4 regions of the Endozoicomonas sp. Z74 genome follow, and region 1 is predicted to be linked to each of the others. Evidence: predicted binding sites of a transcription regulator. Region 1 holds the regulator's gene; each other region holds the start of a gene.
What was found. Region 1 encodes sigma-54, which starts transcription at its own class of promoters, with help from an activator protein. Its sites were predicted from a motif close to TGGCACNNNNNTTGCTNT; they were not measured.
Positions count from the first base shown of each region.

Region 2: a site for sigma-54 is predicted at 3,154-3,171, ahead of urtA (urea ABC transporter substrate-binding protein). Genes of this name have one in related genera too.
Region 3: a site for sigma-54 is predicted at 2,976-2,993, ahead of flgB (flagellar basal body rod protein FlgB). Genes of this name have one in related genera too.
Region 4: a site for sigma-54 is predicted at 1,998-2,015, ahead of ygeW (knotted carbamoyltransferase YgeW). Genes of this name have one in related genera too.

Region 1 is NZ_JBLYZI010000032.1:10,983-15,461, reverse strand. Features, by position in the region: gene dcuC (C4-dicarboxylate transporter DcuC) at 1-1,184, opposite strand, end outside; gene ACNRUY_RS11380 (RNA polymerase factor sigma-54) at 1,638-3,125, shown strand; gene hpf (ribosome hibernation-promoting factor, HPF/YfiA family) at 3,244-3,555, shown strand; gene ptsN (PTS IIA-like nitrogen regulatory protein PtsN) at 3,631-4,086, shown strand; gene ACNRUY_RS11365 (F0F1 ATP synthase subunit B family protein) at 4,214-4,479, opposite strand, start outside.
Region 2 is NZ_JBLYZI010000048.1:6,709-11,187, reverse strand. Features, by position in the region: gene urtB (urea ABC transporter permease subunit UrtB) at 80-1,687, opposite strand; gene urtA (urea ABC transporter substrate-binding protein) at 1,792-3,021, opposite strand; gene ACNRUY_RS14510 (urease accessory protein UreD) at 3,523-4,413, shown strand; gene ACNRUY_RS14505 (urease subunit gamma) at 4,453-4,479, shown strand, end outside.
Region 3 is NZ_JBLYZI010000012.1:47,652-52,130, reverse strand. Features, by position in the region: gene fliI (flagellar protein export ATPase FliI) at 1-512, shown strand, start outside; gene ACNRUY_RS05555 (flagellar FliJ family protein) at 509-946, shown strand; gene ACNRUY_RS05550 (flagella synthesis protein FlgN) at 967-1,455, opposite strand; gene flgM (flagellar biosynthesis anti-sigma factor FlgM) at 1,483-1,773, opposite strand; gene flgA (flagellar basal body P-ring formation chaperone FlgA) at 1,952-2,632, opposite strand; gene flgB (flagellar basal body rod protein FlgB) at 3,095-3,511, shown strand; gene flgC (flagellar basal body rod protein FlgC) at 3,562-3,972, shown strand; gene ACNRUY_RS05525 (flagellar hook assembly protein FlgD) at 3,975-4,479, shown strand, end outside.
Region 4 is NZ_JBLYZI010000001.1:116,471-120,949, reverse strand. Features, by position in the region: gene yqeB (selenium-dependent molybdenum cofactor biosynthesis protein YqeB) at 1-1,388, shown strand, start outside; gene ACNRUY_RS00435 (hypothetical protein) at 1,528-1,764, opposite strand; gene ygeW (knotted carbamoyltransferase YgeW) at 2,158-3,348, shown strand; gene dpaL (diaminopropionate ammonia-lyase) at 3,434-4,479, shown strand, end outside.

The DNA.
Region 1 (4,479 bases):
GGCACACCAAAGCTTTTTGCCACATCCGGCGCCAGGGTAGCAAAGGACAGGAAAGCGGCATTACCAGACCCCATCATGATGGCCGATACCGCAATAAGCACCGCCATGAAAATGGCCATGGCCTCAGCGCCAATACCCAGCCCCTGGGCCGATCCCAGCAATGAGTCGATAGCACCAATGTGCTTCAGGCCGGTTGCGAATATCTCAGCACCGATAATCAGGCCAACCACAGGACCGAAAACAGCCCCCATGCCGCTGAGAAATTTATCGAACCCTTCGAGAGACTCTTTCACCTTTCTTGAACGCAGCAGCTCGCATAAGATGCCAGCAAACACACTGATCAACATGGCCATGACCAGATTCATCTTGATGGAAGAAACCATCATTTTGGAAAACGTCAGCAACAAGGCAAACGGAATCATCGGCAGCAGCGCGTAAAACCCGGGGGCTGCGGGTTTATCCGCCTTACCATCAGAGGATTCAAGCCCTTCACCTACGTGCTCAGCAGCAATGTACCCTTCCTTCAGGTCACAGCGACGCTGCCAGAAAAAGTGCAGTGCCGCAGCCAGCAAAGCCATAGGTACCGTCACCCAGGCCTGGTATCCCAGGAAGTACTCGGTAATATCCAGTCCGGACTGACTGGCGGCAAAGTTCGCATTCACCTGGGTCACACCGATTTCAAACGCTGCAGGAGAGGCAATCACAGCAACGGCAGAAGCTGGGCTCAGACCAATGTTTCTCAACACCGGATATAGAGTGACCATCAGCAGCAAACCCAGCCCGGTGGCAGAGGTGACAAACATCTGCAATACGACACTGAGCAGATAGCACAGAGCCAGCACTACATAAGGAGACCGGAAACGGCTGATCGGCTTGACCGCAAGGCGAACCAGCGCTTCTGAGGCACCAATGTGTGACATATAAGTGGCAAAGCCCCCACAGGCCATAATCGTCAGGCCAAGACTGGCCATCCGATAACTGAACACCGTGTTCATCAGCTGAAACAGATCAAAAGGCATAAACCCGGTTGCCTTGTCTGCCGGCAGAATGTCCTTGATCCCCATAAGAGCAGCAGCGCTCAGGAGAACAATGCCCGCAAGGGCAAGAGAGGCCGAGGCACTAAAATTTTTCACGATGGCATACACCACCAGCGCCACAATTGGTATAACGATTAAAATATCCATGGGATTCCCATCATCTTAAATTGACGGGCAGGCTATTTTTTGGACTATCGTTTGTAATTGATCGAAATCAATCCAATGGGTTATTGCCTCAACTTAAAAAAAAGCTATCGGGGTAACTCTCATTTCCGCCGTGGATAGCGCTGATAGCGCCCTGCAGGAAGAACCCATCGCTGTTATCCGGGCGGAAACTTCCCTGAGGTCTTCTCTCCAAAACAGGGTATTCATGACACTTTTTTATCTCTATTTTTGCTCATACAACTTTTTTCGGGCCTGACTATGGGTTTATAATCAGCCACACATGGAGAGTGGTCGCAAAAGCATCCGTGCTAATACTGACCAGACACCGGCGGTCTGAATAAGCTGACTGACAGTCATTGGGACTGGACTGCTGAATCAGGCGAAAAGGTGTTACGGTCTCCAGCGGACAACGAAGTAAAGGTATACGGTTGCCCTATGAAGCCTTCTTTACAGCTCAAGATGGGCCAGCAGCTGACCATGACTCCCCAGCTGCAGCAGGCCATCCGGCTGCTACAACTATCCACGCTGGACCTTCAGCATGAAATCCAGGAAGCCCTGGAATCCAATCCCATGCTGGAAGCAGAGGATAACCAGGCCAGTGATTCCGCTGCCGACGCAACAGCAGACAACGCAGCGGATTCCGGAGGCAAGGAAGAGCTGGTGGATCTGAGCGAAACCACCATCGAGCCTCAGCCCCAGGAAATGGCGGAATGGGCAGACAACATTCCCAACGAGCTGCCCGTCGACTCAGCCTGGGACGAGGTGTATTCCAGCCTGCCTGCCGCCAGTGGCGATGATGAATACGACCCCCTCTCCCGCTCCAAAACCGTGGAATCCCTTCAGGATCATCTTCAATGGCAGCTGGATATGGCCCCGATGAGCGACCGGGACCGTCTGCTGGGCCTGGCCATTATCGAAGCGGTCAATCCCGATGGCTATCTAACCTGCAGCATGGATGAACTCTATGTCTCCCTGCAGAGCCAGCTGGAAGAACTGGACCTGGAAGAACTGAAGGTGCTTCAGCACCGCATTCAGCAGTTTGACCCCATTGGCTGCGCCAGCAGTGATCTGAAAGAGTGCCTGCTGGTTCAGCTGCAGCAACTGCCAGACGATACCCCCCATTACCAGAATGCCGAAAAACTGATTCAGCAGCATCTTGAAGCCCTGGGGGCCAGAGATTATGCTCAGATCATGCGCAAAACCAAGCTCAAGGAAGATCAGCTGCGCGAGGCGCTTGGCCTGATCCAGAGTCTGACGCCCAAGCCCGGCAACGTAATCGATCCTTCCGAGGCAGAGTATGTGGTCCCTGACATATCCGTGCGCAAGGAAAAAAACCGCTGGGTGGTGGAACTGAACTCCGACGCTCTGCCTAAACTGCGCATCAACAACAATTACGCCTCCATGGTACAGCGGGCCAACAGCAGTCGTGATAACGTCTTCATGAAAAACCATCTTCAGGAAGCCCGATGGTTCCTGAAAAACCTTCAGAGCCGGAATGAAACTCTGATGAAAGTGGCCAGTCAGATCATCGCTTACCAGCAGGACTTTCTGGAACACGGTGACGAGGCCATGAAGCCTCTGGTACTGGCCGATATCGCCGAAGCCGTTGGCATGCATGAGTCTACGATCTCCCGGGTGACCACCCAGAAATACATGCACACCCCTCGTGGGGTCTATGAACTGAAGTACTTTTTCTCCAGCCATGTCAGTACGGCATCCGGAGGAGAGTGTTCATCAACGGCCATCCGGGCCCATATTCGAAAGCTGATTGCGGAAGAAAATACCCGTAAACCCTTGAGCGATAATAAAATTGCCAGCCTGCTGGGAGAACAGGGGATAAAAGTGGCCAGACGGACCATCGCCAAATACCGCGAATCCATGAACCTGCCACCCTCTAATGAGCGAAAGCAACTGGTGCCCTGATGTTTTTTTGCCCCAGGGCATCGCAAGCAGCAGGGAGAGTGTTAAAATCCATAATACAGCCAGTACGAAAATCCCGCGCACTGGTAAACATCTGGAAATGGGATCAGGAGAGCGTTACATGCAAGTCAACATCAGTGGACATCATGTCGAGGTAACAGAAGCTCTGCACGACTACGTCGCCAAGAAACTGGAACGTCTGGGCGCCCACTTTGACAATATCACCAATGTACAGGTGACTCTGAGTGTAGAGAAGCTGGTCCACAAGGCAGAAGCGGTTCTGCATACCCGTGGAGCCGATATCAACGCCACCGCAGAGAATGAAGACATGTACGCCGCCATTGACCAATTGTCGGACAGGCTTGACCGGCAGCTGGTCAAGCACAAGGAAAAAACGCTGGGTCGGATGCAGGGAGCCAGTGGGCGGCTTTAATCCAAGACGCCCCGAAGCGACCCGAATCTTGTCGTCTGACCAGCCCCACTATCCGGTCTCTTCAATAAAGAGTGTATGATCATTAATCACATCCTTACTCCCGGGCGCACCTTTCACGGTGTGCACGGGGTCAGCAAGAAAAAAATCCTTGAATTTATTGCCGAACGCATCAGCAGCGAAGTGCCTGCCATCAATGCCAAGGAGCTGTTTGAGGCACTGATTGCCCGGGAGCGACTGGGCACCACAGGCCTGGGCAATGGTATTGCCATCCCCCACTGCCGCTGCAAAGCCTGCCCGGAACCCATCGGGTTGTTTATGCGGCTGGATGAGCCAGTGGATTATGATGCGGTGGACCGGAAACCAGTGGATCTGGTCTTTGCCCTGATTGTACCGGAAGGGGAGAACCAGGAGCACCTGGATATTCTCAGGGCTCTGGCGGAGCGTTTTCAATCAGAGTCATTGCTTGGGGAGTTGCGAGCGACTGAAGATGCGCAGGCGCTGTATCAATACTTGACCGCTGCCCCAGCATGAGCATTGGGAACAGCAAAGCAAAACCCCCACAACAATCCAGTACTGAAGTGGGGGCTTTTTACCTAGGTCAGTATTCTAAGAGCCGCATGATTTAGCATGCAGACACTCAATGAAACAACTAGACCAATCAACCAACAAAGTAACTAACAATATTGGCCAGCATTGATCCAACACCCTTTTTAGGTGCCGAGGCTTCAACTATCTGATCAAGCTTGGTCAATACCTGCTGGTTTTGCTGTGCAAGCTTCATGTTTTCAACGGCTAATGCACTTATATTACTCTTAAGAGCCTCAACCTCAGGGGTCGCCTGCTTCTTGCGTTCAGCAGCCTTTTGCCGAATAGCATCCCTTTTCTCAGCTGCTTTTCTTTGCTTTTCTCTTATACCCTCAAGGT
Region 2 (4,479 bases), on a different contig from region 1:
GGTCGTTCAGCAGCCAGCGACTCAGTCGCCCCCCTTCACTGCCTTTTTTGCTGCCTCTTGTACTCAAGAGTGTCATGACTTAACCCTCTACCGCCCGGCCTTTCAAGGCAAACAACCCCCTTGGCCGTTTCTGGATAAACAGAATAATGAACACCAGCACCAGAATTTTGGCCACCACCGCACCGGCCCAAGGCTCCAGGAATTTATTGACGACGCCCAGCCCCATGGCCGCCACCAGAGTTCCCCAGAGGTTGCCGACCCCGCCAAACACCACCACCATAAACGAGTCAATGATGTAGTTCTGTCCCAAGTTAGGGCCCACATTGGTCAGCTGGGACAGGGCAACCCCGGCCACACCGGCAATTCCGGAACCCAATCCAAAGGTCAGGGCATCCACGCGACCGGTGCGAATGCCCATGGAGCTGGCCATGGCCCGGTTCTGGGTAACCGCCCGGATATTGAGACCGAACCGGGTGTAACGCATCACAAACAGCAGTGCCATGAATACAGCAAGACTGAATCCAATGATGTACACCCGGTTCAGGGTAAACGACAGCGCTTCATTGATGACCCAGGAACCACTCATCCATGAGGGGGTGGCAACCGCCTGGTTCAGTGGCGAAAACAGTGTTCTAACTGCCTGTTGGAGAATCAGGCTGATGCCGAATGTCGCCAGCAGTGTCTCCAGGGGGCGGCCATACAAGTGCTGTATGACCAGCCGTTCAATAAGCACACCCACGGCACCCGCCACCAGAAATGCCAGGGGAATGGCAAGAAACAGGGACTGATCCACCAGAGAGGGAAACACCGACTGAATGACAAACGTCGTATAAGCCCCCAGCATCATCATTTCGCCATGGGCCATATTGATGACGCCCATCACCCCAAAGGTGATGGCCAACCCAATGGCGGATAACAACAACACAGAGCCCAGGCTCAGGCCAAAGAAAACATTTTCGGCAACGCCGTAGTAGGCCTGCCGCTGGTCAATGGTTGCCAGTGCCCGATCTATGGCAGAAGTTAATTTCGTATCCGGTCCCTCTGAATGGCGGGCCAGAACCGAGCGGATGTAATCGTTATCGGAGGAAGACAAATGCTCCAGAACGCTCAGTTTCATCACCTCATCACCCACCTGAAAATCATTGAGGGCAAGGGCCATGGACAGTGCTTCCCGGACCTCAGGATTGACCTCCCGGTCTTCCATCGCCCTCATCACAGAAACCAGCTGGGGATTGAGGCTTTTCTGGGAGTTTCGAATCGCCGCCAACCGTTTTTCCGGATCCTCTGACTGCAGATCCCAGGTGGCCAGGGCAGCCCGCAAGGCCGAGCGGAGCTGGTTATTGATCCGGGCTTTTTTCAGGGCCCGCTTTTTAACAGTGGCCAATGGCGTTCCACTCAGCGGATCCGTCAGCCGATAACGCTTGTCCGTTGTTTTTTCTGCCACCACCAGGCGGTTGTGTGCTTTTTCTATATAAAGCTGTCCGGACAACCAGTACTGCAACAGGTTCTGACTGGACTCATCCCCGGCAGCAGACAAGTCCGCGACTACCTGTTCCAGCTGCGACCAGGAACTCTTTTCCAGTAGAGGCTGAAGGGTCTTCACAGAGGCAGAAAAAGCACTGCGGGACAATAACAGCAGGACAAAAAGCAAGCAGCCTGACACCAGACGTCTGTATCGATATCGCATAAAAAGGCCTTTTAATGACCGGCTTCCCAAAGGAGGAAGCCAGTCAGCGGCAGAGACTCTTAACAAGAGGTTCTTAACAAAAGAGCGGCTCTCAATAAAAGAGATCAGTAGTTCTGGCCGGAACAGACACCGGTTTCGAGGTTGTAGTTGCCGCACTTCACTGGCGCAGACCAGTCCGCCACAATCTTGGCGCTTTCTGGCAGGTAATCGGTCCAGGCATCGCCAATCACCCCACCCTGGGTTTCCCAGACAATCTCAAACTGGCCATCCTCCTGGATCTCACCAATCAGAACCGGCTTGGTCAGATGGTGGTTGGTGTTCATAACCGCAGTACCACCGGTCAGATTGGGCACGGTGATGCCATACATGGCGTCACGAACGCTGTCCACATCCGTGGTTCCGGCTTTTCTGGCCGCTTCCACCCACATGTTAAAGCCGATATAGGTGGCTTCCATGGGATCGTTAGAGACCCGCTCCTCATTCTTCACAAACGCCTGCCAGGTCTCGATGAACTCATCGTTGGCCTCACTTTCTGCGCTCATGAAATAGTTCCAGGCCGCCAGATGGCCCACCAGAGGGGAGGTATCGATTCCGGACAGCTCTTCTTCACCCACGGAAAAGGCAATCACAGGAATGCTTTCCGCAGATACGCCCTGATTCCCCAGCTCTTTGTAGAAAGGCACATTGGCATCGCCGTTCACCGTGGAAATCACCGCTGTCTTTTTACCGGCACTGCCGAACTTTTTGATATCAGCGACAATGGTCTGCCAGTCCGAATGACCAAAAGGTGTATAGTTGATCAGGATATCCGCGGCTTTCACCCCTTTACTTTTCAGGTAGGCTTCCAGAATCTTGTTGGTGGTTCTCGGGTAGACATAGTCCGTGCCAGCCAGGACAAACCGCTGGACGCTGCCCCCCTCCTCACTCATCAGATAATCCACCGCAGGAATCGCCTGCTGGTTGGGGGCGGCTCCCGTGTAAAAGACGTTTTTCGAGGACTCCTCCCCTTCATACTGAACGGGGTAAAACATCAGGCCATTCAGCTCTTCCACCACCGGCAGTACGGATTTTCTGGAGACGGAGGTCCACCCGCCAAAAATCACATCCACCTTCTCTTTGACCAGCAATTCCCGGGCTTTCTCAGCAAACAACGGCCAGTCAGAAGCGGGGTCCACCACCACAGCCTCCAGCTGTTTGCCCAACAAGCCTCCTTTTTTATTCTGTTCTTCCACCATCATAAGAACAGTGTCTTTTAATGTGGTCTCACTGATGGCCATAGTGCCTGAGAGCGAGTGCAGAACGCCCACCTTGATGGTATCCGCTGCCTGGGTCATCACTGAAATAGACAGAGCGGCGGTAGCCACCGAAGCTCTCAACAATCCTTTACTCAGTTTTTTTAATTGACGCTTCATATCGCCCTCGTTGTGTTGGTTTTTTTATTGCAGTGCGGGTATGTGGGAAGCAGAACAGCAAGAGGCGTGCCATTGGATGTTTTGTATGCTGATCACTTCCGTAAGAAAGGCTTAAGATCGGGACTTCAGGAACCGTTAATGGCTTAACTGCCTCACAGGCCGGGGCTTGACAATGTCTGCCATATTTCAGAGCATCCGGCTCACCGTTTTGGATCATGCGCACCAGAATAAAGCAAAACAAATAACCAAATGGTCAATAATGAGCTGTTTCAAATGCATCAATAAAAGCTGATACCAGCAGCAACAGCGGGGAGCAGAGAGCCTGGAATGGCTTTTGCTATTTAAGCGTTCCAGGCTTCCCAGCCTCAAGCATAAAAACAACGGCTGATTATCAATAAAGGCCCCAATAAAAAAGGCTGAAGTATGCGGCTACCGTCTGATGAAGTGCTCAATCCTTCCACTGAGGATCAGTCCAAGGCTGAAACCAGAGCGGCAGGCTGGATCGCCGGCATTGATGTTGAGCTGTCAGCAGTGAACGGCCAGACCCGGATGGGCAGAACCCGCCATTATGGCCCCCTGCGGATTCAACGGCCTTTCTGGCCGGAAGGAAAAAGCCTGGCCCACTTGTACATTCTTCATCCTCCTGGTGGCCTGGTGGCGGGCGATGAGCTCAACCAGTTCTTCTCTGTGGCCAGGGACGCTTCCGGCCTGATCACCACCCCGGCGGCTGGCAAGGTGTACTTCAATGGCAACGGCCAGCAGCAAAAGCAAACGACCCATCTGAGCGTCAGTGACCAGGCCTCAGTGGAGTGGCTCCCCCAGGAAACCATTATTTTTGATGGGGCACAGGCTGAACTGAATACGACCATTGAGCTGTCTGGCACAGGCCAGTACGCTGGCTGGGAGATTATCTGCCTGGGCCGAACGGCCAGCGGTGAACAATTTACCCGGGGCAATCTCACCCAGACGCTTTTCCTGAGCCGTGATCACCGCCCCCTGTACCGGGAAAGACTTCAGTTTGATGCCACCTCCGGTTTCCAGCGCTCTCTGCTGGGACTGAATCGTCACAGCGTCTTTGGCTCTTTTCTAATGACGCTGGATAAAGCACCGGACGTTCCGGCATTGCATGCATTCCTTGAAGACAACCATTGGCAACAGGTGACCGCCATTACCTGGAGGGCCGGTGTGTTAATTATCCGTTACCTTGGCAACTCATCAGAGCAGGCCCGAACCGTGTTTACCCACCTGTGGACAAAAATAAGACCGCTGTTCAATGGACGGGAAGCCTGCTGTCCCAGAATCTGGAATACCTGAGCAAAATCCGAATAACACCATAAGAACGGGAGCCCTTCCATGGAACTGACCCCAAGAGAAAAAGAC
Region 3 (4,479 bases), on a different contig from region 1:
CTCCCGCCACCAAGGGGTATCCGCCTTCTGTCTTCAGTTTGTTGCCCACACTGGTGGAGCGGGCTGGTAATGGTGAGCACCCCCAGGGCTCAATGACCGCTTTTTATACGGTGCTGTCTGAAGGGGATGATCAGCAGGACCCCATTGCTGACGCCGCCAGAGCGATTCTGGATGGGCATTTTGTGCTGAGCCGTGAGCTGGCGGAGTCCGGCCATTATCCGGCCATCAGCATTGAGCAGTCGGTCAGCCGGGTGATGACCCAGATTACCGATGACCATCATCAACAACTGGCCCGGCAGTTCCGGCAGACTCTGGCCTGTTACAACAAAAACAGTGAGCTGCTGGCACTGGGCGCCTACCGTAAAGGAACCGATCCGACCATAGACCGCGCCATTGCCATGTATCCGGCCATGTCCGCCCTGTTGCAGCAGGGCGTCTCTGAAGCGGCGGATTTTGAACACTCTCTGGCACGGTTGAAGGCGCTCTGGCCTGAGGGGAGTAGCAGGTCATGAGAAAAAAACGACAGCTTTCCCGTTTACAGGCATTGCGGGAAATGCAGTGTCAAAGTGCCCGGCAGCATCTTACGGAAGAGCAGAGCCGGTTGCAGTTGGAAGAGCAACGTCTGGATCTGCTGGAAAACTGCCAGCAGAACTATGCCTGGCTGGAAGGCCGACAGGCCAGTGGCCTGATGCTGTGCAGTGCGCAGATGATGGCGGAAAATATCGAGCGGGCGGTCAGGCACCAGCGCCAGCAGGTGGCGGTGCAGGAATCCCAGTGTCGTTCAGCCCAGTCCGATTATGTTCAGGAAAAGCTGCAGCTTCGAACCGCCGAAACGTTACTGGCCAGTCATCAGCGGGTTCTGGATAGTCGGGAAGAGCGGCAGGAGCAGAAGCGACTGGATGAGCTCTCTTCAACCCGCTGGAGGTCTGCTTCAGAGCGGGCTTGATAGAATGGGCCTGACCGGCATCATGCCGTGATTTCAAGGGCGGGCTGGTGGGTGTTCCTGGACTGGCCGCTGGAAGAATAAGTCACCACCTCTTTTTCTCTGAGGTTCAATCGTTTCAACGTCCTGTTGACCGTTTCCTGTTGCAGTTTCAGAGTCTGGCCATTGACCTGGTTAATGGCTTTGCACTCCCGGACCTGTTCCTGCAGTTTTTTCCAGTCTTTCAGGATTTCCTGGTGTCTGCTTGCTTCCAGGGTCTTGCCGAGTCGGCTGAGAAACGTATCCATCCCTGATTCTGTGTTGGTCAGCCCCAGTTCGGCCAGACTGGCGGAACGATTTTTCCGGTTTTCCCGGGCTTTCAGCAGCAGTGAGGTGATGTCGCCAGCCAGTTGGGTCAGCGCCGGTGTGTTTCTGGAGCGCAGCTGAACCTGTTGTTCAGTCAGGAGCTGGTGCAGGGACTGATAAACGTCCATATCCAGATAAATAGTGTTGATAACCGTTTGCTCGGACATGCTTTTTTCAGTGGTCAAATTCTGTGTTTAAGGAGTGTCATCAAAAAGAGTCAGTTCAAAGTCCAGCATTTTCTGGGCCAGTTTTTCATAATCCATGGACATTTCACCCTCGGCAATGGCCTGTTTGATGCGGTCGACTTTTTCCAGGTCCACATCGTCGGCGCTGAGGGCTGTCGCTTCTGCCTGGGCGAGCGTGGAAGCGGTATTGCTGATGGACAGCGAGGCTTCAGGCTGGCTCTCCTGGGCAGGGCGTTCAGCTTTCTTCTGCGTAATAGAGTGCAGCAGTGGTGAACGGTTAACATCGGTAATAGTGGTCATGACGACGCCTCTTTGGCCTGTGTCTTCTGTCTGAAAGAATACGGCAGTGGATAAAAAATATTAAACAGCCTGGGCAAAAAAAACGGTAAAAAAAACAGCGCTTTTCTATCTCTCCTCCCATGTCGGTATAGCGTATAGGGATACTGGCAGAGTTTGCCGGTTTCCGCGAGGAAGTTCTTTACCATACCTTTACTTCCCCATTTCCGGAAACCGTGCCCCGGACCACTTTGCCACTGGACAGGTTTTTTACCCGGATCTGTTCGTTCAGGGCCCCGTTTTCCAGGGCTTCCCCGGGCATGCTGACGGTCAGGGCGTTGCTGTTGGCGATCAGGGCAATCCGGTCGCCCCGGTGAATCACTTCTGCTGCCTGGACCATTGACGGAGTGAGTATTTTTCCAGTGGTTACCGACCTTCTGGCTTCAGTATTGACGATCTGGTCCAGGGAGTGAAGGTAACCCCGGTGCAGCTGGCTGATGTCCTCCTCCCGGAACTCCACATCTTCAGGGAGCAATTTTTTCCCCCGAGCCAGTGGATGGCGGCTGACCAGCACGCTGGCGTATAGACGGATGTTTCCCTTCATATACAGCGACCACTGTCTGGGTTTAAGACATTTGACTTTTATTCGCTGGGGGCCCGCTTCAAATCCACTCATAAAGGTGATCTTTAAGGGTTCCTGGCAGGACTGGCGGGCCAGTGGTTCGGGAAGAGGGTTAAGGCTGATTTCAAAGCGTTTGCTGTCCACGGTATCCGCCAGTTGAGAGGCCCTGGTATTGAGGGCGGACTCAACGGTCTGAAGCAGTTCGCTTTCGACACTTTCAACTCTTTTGTTAATGATTGCTGTGTTGTCAGCACCGGACACTTGCCCGCACAGGAGCAGCCCTGCCAGCAGTTGGATGATCCAATGATGGCAGACCAGTGTCTGATGTTTTGGAAAATACCGAGGAAAAATGTTTCCGCCCTCTCTCTTTCTATGGCCGGGCTGAAGAGCCGACCGGAAGGTTCATGGCTGATGGGGGAATAAAAGTCATGCTTCACTAAGCGGACTGTTTCCATCATAGCAAGATTATAAAGGCTGCCTATTGCGTGCTTTGTCATGTTTGTCATGAAAGTCCGCAGTTTTCAGGATGCCGGTTATGGAATAAAACAATGAAACCGTGGCTTATGGTGGCTTATGGTGTTAGTTGCAGGCAGTTTTGATGTTTTGGCATACAGCTTGCATTCATCCAGTTTGACGCGTTCAGGCACAGGATGGCCCAGACATTCTTTTTATAAAGTGCATTTATAAAGTGTTTTTAGAAGGTGCTGTTTTTCTGAGGTAGAGATGGCCATAACGTTTGAAAATGCCCTGGGTATTCTGCCCCATACCCTCCATTACCGGGCAGAAAGGGCGGAAGTGATTTCAGGCAATATTGCCAATGTGGATACGCCGGGTTTCCAGGCGAAAGATCTCGATTTTAATGCAGTGCTGGATCAGCAACAGGCCCTGGCCAATGTGCAGACCCGCCTGGAACAGACCCGGTCCGGGCATCTGTCATTGCCGGGAAAGAATGACTTTGGCGAGCTGCACCAGGGCGCCGTTCATGAGCGTGAGGGTGACCGTGAAGGGGCGGATGGAAACTCAGTGGAACTGGGTGTCGAGCAGGCGGCGTTTATGCGCAACAGCATGGAGTTTCAAACCAGTCTCACATTTCTGAATATGAAACTGAAAGGACTGCGCCTTGCCATTACCGGGCAGTAAAGCCGTTTACTGATGGTTATTAATGATCAAAAGGTTTTAAGAAATTATTCATGTCCCTGAGCAGTATTTACGATATCGCCGGTTCCAGTATGGCGGCACAGACACTCCGGTTGAATACCGTTGCCAGTAATATGGCCAATGCCGAAACCGCTGCAGGCAGTGCCGATGGGGCCTATAAAGCCCGTCGTCCGGTATTTGCCGAGGTGATTCAGAGTGTGGGTGATCAGGCGGCAGGACAGGTGGAAGTGTCCGAGGTGGTGAACAGTACCGCCGAGCCGTTAATGCGGTATGAGCCGGACAATCCCCTGGCCAATGAGGAAGGCAATGTCTTCTATCCCGACATCAATATGGTGGAAGAGATGGCCGATATGATGAGTGCCACCCGCAGCTATCAGACCAGTGTTGAAATGATGAGTAACGCCCGTCGTATGCATGAGCGTCTTCTGAGCCTGGGGCAATAAGGGTGTCTGCTTTGGTTTTATTCCGTCCGTTTTTTATAACTCTGGTGCTGGCCAGCTCAATGGTATCCGCCGGGCAGCCAGCGGTTTCCGCTACCAGCAACCTGGACAGTGATGCGTTCATGCAGATGCTGATGACCCAGCTGCAGTACCAGGACCCTTCGGCCCCCATGGACAATGCCCAGATGGTGTCCCAGTTGTCGGACATGACCATGATGCAGCAAAACGGAGAGCTGGTGGAAGCACTCAAGGGATTGAAAGACCAGATGTATCAATCCCAGGGATTGTATGCCTCAAACCTGGTGGGTAAGGAAGTGATGGTGATGGCCAACCTGTTTGTGGTGAAGGGAGGCGTGTTTCCGGAAGGGGAAGTTCTGTTGAACCAGGCGACAAAAGCCCTGCGAATAGAGGTATACGGTGGCAAAAGTGGCCCGGATACAGCGGATCCTCTGGCGGTGCTTGACCTTGGTGAGCAGACAGAGTCCGGAAAAGTGCCTTATGACCTGGGCA
Region 4 (4,479 bases), on a different contig from region 1:
AAGGCAGTATGGCCCGCTCTGGCAAGCATGCCATGGGAATGGATTGCGGCGGCGCCATGACCGTGCATATTGATGTCCAGGGAATCCGCCCGGATATGCTGCTGGTAGGGGGTGGCCATGTGAACCGTGCCGTAGCCAGCCTTGCTGCAGTGCTGGGTTACCGCATTACCGTTGCCGACTCCTGGGAACCCAACCTGAACCCGAAAGTTTACCCCCCCCAGACCCAGTTTATCCTTGGGGAAAACATTGTGGATGCCATCGCCCAGGCCTCTATTCGTGACAACACTCAGGTGATTATTGCCACCAACCATGAAGATGGTGATGCCCTGCCCGCCATTCTGAACAGTGAGGCCCGCCATATTGGTCAGCTGGCCAGCCGTAAAAAAATCACCACCCTGAGACAAAAATGCCTGGAGATGGGCATCTCCACCGAACGCTTTGAGCAGGTACGAACCCCGGTTGGCCTGGATATCGGAGCAGAGAGCCCGGAAGAGATTGCCCTGAGTATTATGGCTGAAATCCTCGCTCTCTCTCGTCAGAAAGCGCTCCCAGGCACCGGCGGACTGAGCCTGGCTGATCAACAGAGTAAACCCATCGTTATCCGTGGAGCCGGAGACCTAGCCTCAGGTACTGCAGTCAAACTCCATAACTCTGGGTATAAAGTGGTGATGCTGGACCTTCCCCGTCCAACAGTCATCCGCACCAATGTCTCCTTTGCCGGTGCCCTGCTCAACGACGATGGCCAGGTGACCGTAGAAAACATTACGGCCAGAAAAGCCCGCTCCGTCAGTGAAGCGTGTAAGATTCTGGATAATCGTGAAATTGCAGTGATAGCAGACCCTGAATGCCGCACCCTTCGCCAGTTCAAACCCAAAGTTCTGATCGACGCCATTCTGGCAAAAAGGAATACCGGAACCGATCGCTCCATGGCCAGCACCACCATCGGTCTTGGCCCCGGTTTTACCGCTGGAGAGGATGTGGATGCAGTGATTGAAACCTGCCGGGGCCATAACCTGGCCAGGGTCATCTATCAGGGACAGGCCAAAGCCAACACCGGCAAGCCCGGAACCATTATGGGCTATGGTGAAGAGCGGGTAATTCGTTCTCCAGGAAAAGGCCACATTGTGCCCAGAGCCCCTATTGGTGAACTGGTCAGTGAAGGGCAGGTAGTCGCCATCCTTGAGCACGAAGGACAACAGACGGAGATCACTGCAAGAATCAGCGGCAAGGTCCGCGGCATGATCAGCGAGGGCTCTGAAGTGACGGAAGGCTTCAAGATTGGAGATATCGATCCAAGGGGCGACCAGGTGGATCACACGACCGTCTCCGATAAGGCCAGGGCCATTGCCGGAGGGGTTTTGGAGGCTGTGCTGAGACTTTCACAATAATGAGTTTCTTCTTATTGAGAAACTCTGAAAAGTTCTCAATATTGTGACACAGGGGAAACTGAATTTAAAAAACCGGTTTGAAATCAAGTATTCAAACCGGTTTAATTTTCATACCCACTTAGAAAGAGTGGTGAAATTATTAGATTGCCTTTATTATTTCCACCAGTTCTTTGTATGCTTTGTGGACCTCAGTATGATCCCCTCCACTTGGTTGCAGCTGAAGTAATTCTTTTAATTCATTACGACTTCTACGACTCATTTTGGAAACATTCAAAAGCTCCAGTTGCTTTTCAAAATCCCCTTTTGGTATTTCCCCATAAGACTCAGTAATAAAATCAGATAGAACATCGGCTCTGTCTCTCACTGCACTTTTCATTTTGATTTTTCTCACCGCTTCTCTATCAAACTGATAGATCAAAAAGAATAAAAGGCCGCTATTTATCTCCGGTAAGCCCTGCCAGCCTCACCCCTAATCCAATCCTGCTCACAAATTCTCATACCTGAAAACAAAACAACACAGCTGTACCCCGCTCTTATCAAGGGCTGCAGCGCAGTGTTTAAAATCTAAGCACTTCCATTTTCCCTCACCGAAGTTTTAAAACTAAAAGTTGGCACGTTTGTTGGCTCTTAAAACACAGAAACCATCCACCTGGCGAAAATTTCAGGACGACCTCAGTCATCAACGTCCGTTTCCGCCAGCCAGTAAAAGACCGATCTCAGCCGCATTCTCAAAGGGGCAAGAGATCTCAAGTTAAGAAAAGGAAATAACGTGAGCCAATTCAACGACCTTATTCAGCAGATCAGCGCCCTCAACACCCAACTGCACACCAAGGACTTTCTGCTGACCTGGGAGCAGTCCACCGATGAACTGAAGCAGGTGCTCAAGGTCGCTGAAGGCTTGAGAATGCTGCGTAACGAAAACATCTCCACCAAGGTATTCGACAGTGGTCTGGGTGTTTCCCTGTTCCGTGATAACTCCACCCGTACCCGCTTCTCCTTCTCCTCCGCCTGTAACATGCTGGGACTGGCTGTTCAGGACCTGGATGAAGGCAAATCCCAGATCGCCCACGGTGAAACCGTTCGTGAAACCGCCAACATGATCTCTTTCTGTGCCGATGTCATCGGTATCCGCGACGACATGTACCTGGGCTATGGCAACCAGTACATGCGTGAAGTGGGCAGCGCCCTGGACTTTGGTAAGGAAAACGGTGTTCTGGCCCAGCGTCCGGGCATGGTCAACCTGCAGTGCGACATTGACCATCCCACCCAGAGCATGGCTGACCTGGCCTGGCTCACCGAACACTTTGGCAGCCTGGAAAACCTCAAGGGCAAGAAAATTGCCATGACCTGGGCTTACTCTCCCAGCTACGGTAAGCCTCTGTCCGTTCCCCAGGGCATCATCGGCCTGATGACCCGCTTTGGCATGGACGTCACTCTGGCTCACCCCGAAGGCTACGACCTGATTCCAGACGTGGTTGAAACAGCTGGCCGCCAGGCTGCAGAAAGCGGTGGCAGCTTCACCCAGGTGAGTACCATGGAAGAAGCCTTCAAGGATGCCGATATCGTCTATCCCAAGTCCTGGGCTCCTTATCATGTGATGGGCCGTCGTACAGAGTTGCTGAAAGCCGGTGACCAGGCTGGTCTGAAGAGCCTTGAGCAGGAATGTCTGGCCCAGAACGCCCAGCACAAAGAGTGGCACTGCACCGAAGAGATGATGAAGCAGACCCGCAATGGCGAAGCGCTTTACATGCACTGCCTGCCCGCCGACATCACTGGCGTTTCCTGCAAGGAAGGTGAAGTCACAGAAGGCGTATTCAACAAGTACCTGATTGACACTTACAAAGAGGCAGGCTGGAAGCCATTCATCATCGCCTCCATGATCCTCAACCGTCGCTTTGCCAACCCGGACGTTGTCCTTGAAAACCTGATGAAAAAGGGCGCTCGTCGTATTGACGCCTGATCCATCCAATAAGTCGTCCCTGGCTGCTTAATTCGCAGCAGGGACGCAGCCAGATCTTCTTTTTTACATCAGGGATGTGAAAGCCATGTCACAATTTGCTCTATCTATCCAACAGGAGGACAACCGCTTTTTCAGTGGTGAGTCTTCCCCACTGTTCAGTACCGAAACCGCCCGGATAGCCCGGGACTTTCATCGCCGGATACCCGGTTATGAACCTACTCCACTGAGATCCCTGGATCACCTGGCACAACAGCTTGGCCTGGGAAAAATACTGGTCAAGGATGAATCCTATCGCTTTGGCCTCAACGCCTTCAAAGTACTGGGAGGCTCTTACGCCATCGGCCAGTGTGTCAGCCGGAAGCTGGGGATTGCCCTGGAAGACTTCACCTTTGACAGCCTCAAAGGACAGGAACCCATCACTTTTGCCACCGCAACCGATGGCAACCATGGCCGGGGAATTGCCTGGGCCGCCCAACAGCTCGGCCAGAATGCCGTTGTTTATATGCCGAAAGGCGCAGCAGCCGAGCGGGTAGAAAACATCCGTCGCCTGGGTGCTGAGTGCATCGTTACTGACCTGAATTACGACGATGCGGTTCGTCTGGCCTGCAAAAATGCCGATGAAAATGGCTGGCTGATGGTGCAGGACACCGCCTGGGAAGGGTATACCGAGATTCCCACCTGGATCATGCAGGGATACATGACCATGGCCGACGAAGCGGCTGAACAGATCCAGGCTCTGGGCATAGACCTGCCTTCCCACGTCATTCTCCAGGCCGGCGTTGGTGCCATGGCCGGTGGCGTACTGGGCTACCTTGCCAACCGCTATGGTGCTGAAAACTTTACTGGCATCACCGCCGAACCTCATCAGGCGGACTGCATCTACCGTTCCGGCTGCAGCAAAGACGGCTCTGCCATCAATGTCACCGGTGACCTGGACACCATCATGGTCGGCCTCGCCTGTGGTGAACCTAACCCTCTGGGCTGGGAAGTTCTCAGAAACTGCAGCCGCCACTTCCTGTCCGTTGAAGACCGGACTGCGTCTCTGGGTATGCGCATTCAGGCCAGCCCTCTGCCCGGGGATGAACGGATTATTTCCGGCGAGTCCGGAGCCATTGGTGTGGGCACACTTTA